2 linked regions of the Chroogloeocystis siderophila 5.2 s.c.1 genome follow. The main gene of each other region encodes a partner of the protein of the gene in region 2 in a complex. Links are inferred from orthologs where the notes say so. Each region holds a gene or a part of one and is shown on either strand. Other genes may lie near its edges.

Evidence for each region. Proteins that work in one complex are often made in the same cells at the same time.
Region 1: the proteins of ndhC (region 2) and NIES1031_RS17610 are in contact, whole or in part, in a cryo-EM structure (PDB 7NYH), measured with the Escherichia coli proteins. The link is inferred for Chroogloeocystis siderophila 5.2 s.c.1 from one-to-one orthologs.

The regions. Positions count from the first base shown.
Region 1 is NZ_MRCC01000015.1:78,362-82,055, reverse strand. The notes cover bases 2-2,787. They hold NIES1031_RS17610 (NADH-quinone oxidoreductase subunit J), read left to right. Parts: upstream 2-966; coding sequence 967-1,608; downstream 1,609-2,787. Other genes in these bases: NIES1031_RS17600 (NAD(+) kinase), read left to right, coding at 1,998-2,787; nuoK (NADH-quinone oxidoreductase subunit NuoK), read left to right, coding at 1,688-1,993; ndhI (NAD(P)H-quinone oxidoreductase subunit I), read left to right, coding at 290-874; nuoH (NADH-quinone oxidoreductase subunit NuoH), read left to right, coding at 2-245. Outside these bases: more of nuoH, read left to right, coding at 1-1; more of NIES1031_RS17600, read left to right, coding at 2,788-2,921. UniProt on the Escherichia coli protein: NDH-1 shuttles electrons from NADH, via FMN and iron-sulfur (Fe-S) centers, to quinones in the respiratory chain. The immediate electron acceptor for the enzyme in this species is believed to be ubiquinone.
Region 2 is NZ_MRCC01000005.1:129,407-133,883, forward strand. Bases 978-3,682 are described here. They hold ndhC (photosynthetic/respiratory NAD(P)H-quinone oxidoreductase subunit C), read right to left. Parts: upstream 2,659-3,682; coding sequence 2,296-2,658; downstream 978-2,295. Other genes in these bases: NIES1031_RS07120 (GNAT family N-acetyltransferase), read left to right, coding at 978-1,005; NIES1031_RS07125 (NAD(P)H-quinone oxidoreductase subunit J), read right to left, coding at 1,021-1,557; NIES1031_RS07130 (NADH dehydrogenase subunit K), read right to left, coding at 1,550-2,305; NIES1031_RS07140 (rubredoxin), read left to right, coding at 2,860-3,195; NIES1031_RS07145 (photosynthesis system II assembly factor Ycf48), read left to right, coding at 3,375-3,682. Outside these bases: NIES1031_RS07115 (right-handed parallel beta-helix repeat-containing protein), read left to right, coding at 1-421; more of NIES1031_RS07120, read left to right, coding at 517-977; more of NIES1031_RS07145, read left to right, coding at 3,683-4,385. UniProt on the Escherichia coli protein: NDH-1 shuttles electrons from NADH, via FMN and iron-sulfur (Fe-S) centers, to quinones in the respiratory chain. The immediate electron acceptor for the enzyme in this species is believed to be ubiquinone.

The DNA of each region.
Region 1 (3,694 bases), on a different replicon or contig from region 2:
GGTTCGGTGTCAGTGAAACAAGTCCTTGGTTAGAGATAGTAGACGCTTCATTGGGTATCACAATGACTGTACTCAAAGCCTACTTCCTTGTATTCACAGCAATTTTATTACGCTGGACAGTACCTAGGGTACGCATTGACCAGTTGCTCGATTTAGGCTGGAAGTTTTTATTACCAGTTAGCTTGGCAAATCTACTGTTAACCGCAGCCTTGAAGCTTGCCTTTCCCACTGCCTTTGGTGGATAGCAATTAGCTGATTGCTAACAGCTACATAAAGAGAGAGACACACCATGTTAAAATTCCTCAAACAAGTTGGTGATTACGCGAAAGACGCGGTACAGGCTGGTCGTTATATTGGTCAAGGATTATCTGTCACTTTCGACCATATGGGGCGCAGACCAGTTACCATACAATACCCTTACGAAAAACTAATTCCTTCCGAACGCTTCCGAGGTCGCATTCACTTTGAATTTGATAAGTGTATTTCTTGCGAAGTTTGCGTGCGGGTTTGTCCGATTAATTTACCCGTCGTTGACTGGGAATTTGATAAAGCGAGTAAAAAGAAAAAACTGAAGCACTACAGCATCGATTTTGGTGTGTGTATCTTCTGCGGTAACTGCGTAGAATATTGTCCGACAAACTGTCTATCGATGACCGAAGAATACGACTTGTGTACGTACGATCGCCATCAATTGAACTACGACAACGTAGCCTTAGGACGCTTGCCTTATAAAGTGACTGATGACCCAATGGTGACACCGTTGCGCGAATTTGTTTACCTACCAAAAGGCGTTGTCTCACCTCACGACCTACCTGCAAACACACGTGGCGCGGGACTACATCCTGAAGAAATTTTAGAACAGCAGGAAAAGTAGTATTTTTTTATAGAGTGGGTGAGGAGCATTAATTGTTAGTGGAATGCGTCATTAGCAATTAGCAATTAGCAACTAGCAAAGGACAAAAAGCTGTGAATTTAGCTGAAGGAGTACAACTTGTTTCGTTCGGCATCTTGGCTGTGATGATGATTGGTTCAGCCCTCGGTGTTGTACTGTTTTCTAATATTGTTTATTCTGCCTTTTTGTTGGCGGGTGTGTTTGTCAGTATTTCGGGAATGTATTTGTTGCTCAATGCTGACTTTGTGGCAACAGCCCAAGTATTAATTTACGTCGGTGCAGTGAACGTCCTGATTTTATTCGCCATTATGTTGGTGAACAAGCGCGAAGACTTTAAACCTCTGCCAAATGCCTGGGTACGTCCGGTTGTAACTGCGATCGTTAGTGCGGGGCTATTTGTTTTATTAAGTACGATGGTCTTGGTTACGCCTTGGGCTTATTCCACTGAGGCAGTATCCAACGATACCACGATTGTTTTAATTGGTCAGCACTTCTTCAGTGACTTTTTGTTGCCTTTTGAGCTAGCATCGGTTCTACTACTTATGGCAATGGTTGGGGCAATTATTTTAGCGCGGCGCGAATTTTTGCCTGACCAAGTAATGACGCCTGACAAGCAGCAGCAACCTGTATTGACTTTACCCGAACGCCCCCGCGAATTAGTAGGAATTTCGAGTGATAAAACAAGTAATTTAGATGATAATCGTCGCAGTGAGTAGCGTTACTTAACTGTGCGTCATTTTTAGCCTGCGATCGCAGGCTTTTATGTATGATTTGTTTGAGGATAGATCAAGAAATATGCAACTTCAGTACTTTCTCTTGCTAGCTGCGGCTTTATTTTGTATTGGCATCTACGGCTTAATTACTAGCCGTAACGCCGTCCGCGTGCTGATGTCGATCGAATTGCTACTCAATGCGGTAAATCTCAATTTGATGGCATTTTCTAGCTATTTAGACCCACTAGAAATCAAAGGTCAAGTATTTACAGTATTCGTGATTACGGTCGCTGCTGCCGAAGCTGCTGTAGGATTAGCAATTATTCTCGCAATCTATCGTAACCGCGATACTGTAGATATGGAGCAATTTAACCTCTTGAAGTGGTAAGTGCGTGCAGCTTAATCAAGTTATTATTGCTCACAAAGCTGGAGATTCGCTAAGTAAAAGCTGGGCAGAAAAGTGTGCGCGGCAGTTGGAAAGTCGCAACTGTCGCGTCCTGATGGGACCAAGTGGACCGCAAGATAATCCTTATCCGGTATTTTTGGCGTCGTCAACACAGCCGATTGATATGGCTTTGGTACTAGGTGGAGATGGTACAGCTTTATCGGCGGCGAGAAATTTAGCAGCAGATCGCATCCCAATTTTGGCGGTGAATGTCGGCGGGAATTTAGGGTTTTTAACCGAGTCGTTTGATGTCTTTAAAGATTCCGAAAAAGTCTGGGATAGGTTAGCTTCGGATCTCTATGCAATTCAGCGGCGGATGATGCTACAAGCCCAAGTGTTTGAGGGAAATAGTAGCAATCTCGATCCTGTCAGCGATCGCTTTTTTGCCCTCAATGAAATTTGTGTTAAACCTGCATCGGCAGATCGGATGATTACTTCGATCCTGGAAATGGAAATCGATGGCGAGGTTGTCGATCAATACCAAGGTGATGGATTAATCATTGCCACACCTACGGGTTCTACGGCGTACACCGTGGCGGCGAATGGTCCGATTGTCCACGATGGAATGCAGGCGATTACGGTAACTCCAATTTGCCCGATGAGTCTTTCGAGTCGTCCGATCGTTTTACCTGCGGGTTCGGTTGTCAGTATCTGGCCTTTGGCAGATTACGAGTTGAATACAAAGTTATGGACTGATAGCGTTCTCGGAACTTCGATTTGGCCTGGTCAACGAGTCGATGTCCGCATGGCAGAATATCGTGCCAAGTTCATTATTTTACGCGAAAATTATTCGTACTATCAAACATTACGCGAAAAGCTACAGTGGGCAGGCGCGAGGATTCGCTACAGTAATAATCACCGAGATAATTAATCTGCTAGCTTAGCGACTAAAGTCGCAGCTACACAAGCCTAGTCTATAGATATCTTGCATGAATGCTTGGTGAATAAATTCGCAGCCGTCCACACTCTGTACATCTTTTTGGACTATACCGGTAAGGCATACTTTACCCTCTCAAAACTCTTATTTTAGTGTGCGCTCGTCAACTTTGTTTGAGTAGCCCCGACTTCAATCGTAGGAAGAGTGCAATTCATGCAGGAGGTCTACTGAAGACACAATTATAGGTTGAGAAATAAACGGATGTAAGCTTAGTTTACATCCGTTTATTTTCTTACTACCAGGCTTTTTTTTATCTTTATAAAGTTAAAGCTTTCATATTTTAAATATAGAAAAACACTAACAAATCAACTTACTTAATTGTTTGTATATCCCTGCCATGACAGAGTTTGAGGCTATACAACAAAGATTTTTACTTCAAAAAGTACCAAGTTTTTCCGAAATACAATGTAGTTGCATTGAGTTTAATTATGACGGCAATGCAGGGAGAAATCCCTGTTTTCTTGCCTGAATAAGTATAAATAACTATAAGGAACTATTTGTAATGGCTACGGTAACGTTTCAAACGCTTGTGTGCAATCATTCGCTGGGAATCGTAACATTAAAATTTCAATCCCACACAGTTTGGGGTCCTAGTGGAATGACAGCACATACACCAGTGACCATAAATGTGAACAGATCCTATAGCACTACATCTACAGTTATACTTTCGATACAAACTAGTACAGGTCAGACGCGAAGCGCTGATG
Region 2 (4,477 bases):
GACACGCAACACGATTGTCAAAAACAACATCTTTTGGAACTCTAGTGGTACGATGTTTTTTGCTTCTGGCTGTCCAGTCAAAGAACCATCGAGCTTGATGGTGCCAACAACAAACAATAACGCGTACTATCGAACTTCGGCTACAAAACCAGCAAATCTGATATGGGGACTCAGTAGCAGCCAGTGTTCGCAATCGTTCACTTCGCTAGCAAGCTTCCAGTCGTCAACAGGTCTAGAATCGAACAGTCTTGATGTGGTTAACTCCAGCGACCCATTCTTTGTGAATGCCAATGACAATGACTTTCGCCTCAAATCAGGTAGTCCAGCGATTGGGCGCGGCGAACCGCTACCTGCTGATATTGCGAATGCGATCGGTGTCGCTGCTGGTACCACCGTCAACTTAGGAGCGCTTAAATTCTAGCACTATAATGAGATAACTCATGTGACGTGATAGACGTAAGAGGCTCGCAGCTAACTGCACCTTTGCTTCTACGATTTGTAGTTGAAGGAGTGTGAATGGAAGCGGTGTATCAAAACTTTTTGATTCGCGACTGGCAACCAAGCGATCGCACTCCTGTTACTGACATTATCCGCTCGGTTCTTGCCGAGTACCATCTTGATTTTGAGCCTCATGCCGCCGATTGTGATGTTGTCGATGTTGAAAACTATTATCTAACAACAAAAGGCGAGTTCTGGGTCATTCAACAAGACGATCGCTTGGTTGGTACGGGCGGATACTACCCTGTAATGCGTGGCGAACAAGCAGTAGAAATCCGGAAGATGTATTTGCTGCCTCATGTTAGAGGCTTAGGATTAGGAAAGTACTTATTACAACAGCTGGAAAAAGCGATCGCGGCACGTGGTTTTAGACAGATCTGGATTGAAACTGCGAGTGTTTTAACTACGGCGGTCAAGCTGTACGAAAGTTATGGATATCAGCCTGCCAGCGGCGTAGAAACAGCACGGTGCGATCGCGTTTACGTTAAGCAAATAGTGTCTTGTTGACAACTGTTCAATTAATTAATAAGCATCCTGCAATTCGTAGAATTCAGGTGAAATATAGTCTTTTCTTAGCGGCCAACCTACCCAGTCTTCTGGCATGAGGAGACGTTTGAGATTCGGATGTCCTTCGTAAATGATACCGAACATATCATAAGACTCTCGCTCTTGCCAGTCGGCAGTTTTCCAAATCCAATACACCGAAGGTACCTTCGGATTTTCCCTAGGTAAGAAGACTTTGAGCCGTACTTCTTCGGGTCGGTCAGCATTGTCACTGACTTTAATCAAGTGATAAACACTTACCAAATCTTGTCCAGGTCCCGAATCGTAAGCGCACTGACACTGCAAATAGTTAAACCCATAAGCATATAACGCCGTAGCGATTGGTAAGAGATACTCGCTCTCTACCTTAATAATTTCTACGCCCAAATGATCAGGCTCCAGCGATTCATGCTCGAAGCCATTTTCACTCAACCATTGCGAAATCTTGCCCGCTTCGACGATCTGCGATGCTTCACTGCTTTCAACTGCTTCTGACTTTTCGGGTTCTTCAGCCACGGCTTGCTTCCTCCTTTTCAACTGCTTGAAGTGCAGGTGGTATAGGCATTCCTATTGCTTCAGTTAATTCTTTTGGTGCTGCGGTGCGCGTCTCTGAGAGGAGGTACTTACCCGTAAGCACCGGCGCAACACTCTTCATACTATGCGTTGTACTGTAGTAGCGATGTGTTTGCTTAACTTGACCCCGCTCTTGAAGTGATTCGTTGGCGATTTTTTTACGTAGCTTGATAATCGCGTCCATAATTGCCTCTGGACGAGGTGGACAGCCAGGGAGATAAACATCTACAGGCATAAGCTTATCAACACCCCTTACCGCTGTTGGCGAATCAACGCTAAACATACCGCCCGTAATCGTACAAGCACCCATCGCGATGACATATTTTGGGTCAGGCATTTGCTCGTACAGACGTACAAGTTGAGGTGCCATCTTCATCGTGATTGTTCCGGCAGTGATGATCAAGTCGGCTTGTCGCGGACTCGAACGCGGAACTAAGCCAAAGCGGTCAAAATCAAATCTTGAGCCGATTAGTGCCGCAAACTCAATAAAGCAGCAAGCTGTACCAAACAATAGCGGATACAAGCTCGATAGCTTTGCCCAGTTATAAAGGTCATCGACTGTTGTCAGGATGACATTTTCTGAGAGATCTTGTGTAACTGTGGGGCGCTCAATAGGATTGAGGATCTTCTCTTTTTGTTGATCCCACCCATCATTCGCTTGGTTCGTGATGTTAGTTGGATTCATGACCATTCCAAGGCTCCTTTGCGCCAGGCATAGACAAGGGCAACAACCAGAATTGCAATAAAAATGAGAGCTTCAATAAACGCCAAAAGCCCTAGTCGATGGAAAGCAACCGCCCAAGGATACAAAAAGACTGTTTCCACATCGAAGATCACAAAGACCAGGGCAAACATATAGTAGCGAATGTTGAATTGTATCCAAGCTCCACCGATAGGTTCTACGCCCGATTCGTAGGTAGTGCGCCGTTCAGGACCACCACCACTTGGTCGCAGTAGCTTAGATGCAGAAAGCGCAAGTGCAGGCACCAGACTACAGACTAATAGGAAGCCTAAAAGGTACTCGTAACCACTAAGAACAAACACAATTGTTGATGTAAATAATTTTGTTACTTACTTTTACATTATATATCCCCAGTGGTTACGGAGCCTGGCAAAACTTAACACCAACTGATTAAACTGAGTTTTCAGCTAGATAGCCAAAGGTAATAACTAAAGTGAAATTGTGTCATAATTTTTAACGTATATTTAAGAATTGCCCCCACATTATCCACTTTGTCTTTTGCTATGAGCGAATCAGTTGTAGAGAGCCAAGGACTAGATCGCTATGAGTGTCGCGTCTGTGGCTACGTTTATGAACCGACAAAGGGAGATAGCAAGGAAGAGGTTCCTGCTGGCACACCTTTTACAGAACTAGCATCTTCTTGGCGGTGTCCTGTTTGTGGCGCAAGGACTTCCCAATTTGAAAATATTGGTCCGACTGGAAAAGCCTCTGGCTTTGAATCAAATCTTGGCTATGGTATTGGCGTAAACAAGCTAACCCCAGCCCAAAAAAATCTTTTGATTTTTGGCGGTTTGGCACTAGGTTTTTTGTTGTTTATGAGCCTTTATGGGCTAAAATAAGTCCGCTTCTTGATTGATATAGCTCAGGGTTCAGAGAGCAGGACGTATTGTTGTCTTGAACCAAATTTCACTCGTCTTAGGTAAGCTATAAACTTACAATGGAAAATTTTTCTCTTGCTCTAACGGCTGAACCTTGATCCTTAATTTTTTGATTTTTGTTACAAGATATACAGATACTAATGCGTTCATTATTCAAAGTTTGGCAACGAGCCATTGTTTTATTAACAGTTATTCTGTTATGTGTTGTATGTGTTGGGTGTAGTAACACGCCTTCCATCAGTAATAACCCGTGGAAGGTGATTACTGTACCAACAGAATCTAACCTTCAAGATATTGCCTTCACCGACGATAAACATGGCTGGCTTGTAGGTAGTAAGGCAACACTCTTGGAAACAACCGACGGTGGGGAAACCTGGCAACCTAGAACCTTAGATTTAGGTGAGCAGAACTATCTTTTTTCTTCAGTGAGTTTTGCAGGACAAGAAGGGTGGATTGTCGGTGAACCGGGGCTTTTATTACACACTACCGATGGCGGAAAATCTTGGGAACAAATTCCTTTGAGTGAGAAACTTCCTGGAAATCCCAACATGATCGTTGCTTTAGGATCGCACGCAGCCGAAATGACGACGGATGTAGGCGCAATCTATCGCACAACCGACAGCGGTAAAACCTGGAAAGCAATGGTGCAAGAAGCTGTTGGCGTCGTCCGTAATATTGCCCGCGCCGCAGATGGCAGGTACTTGGCGGTTTCGGCAAAAGGAAATTTTTATTCGGTTTGGGAACCTGGTAAAGAAGCTTGGGAAGGGCATAACCGCAATAGTTCCCGCCGCGTACAGAATATGGGTTTTGCTCCAGATGGGCGCTTGTGGATGCTAGCACGTGGTGGTCAAGTGCAATTTACTAAACCTGATAATCCTGATGAATGGGAAGAAGCTCAATACCCTGAGTTTTCTACGAGTTGGGGTTTGCTGGATCTAGCATATCGGACTCCAGAAGAAATCTGGATAGCGGGAGGTAGCGGCAATTTATTATGTAGTTTTGATGGTGGTAAAACTTGGCAAAAAGACCGCGATGTAGAAGAAGTTCCTTCTAACCTTTACAAAATAGTTTTTCTGACACCAGAAAAGGGATTTATTGTCGGTCAACGCGGAGTTTTGCTCAAATATCAAGGATCGAGTGCAACTGCATGAAATGATTCTCAAAAGATGAATGAAGCCAGATTATGTAATACAAAGGTAGTTTTTCCTATCGTGTCTCTGCGTTCTAGCAATGCTCTAAGCAT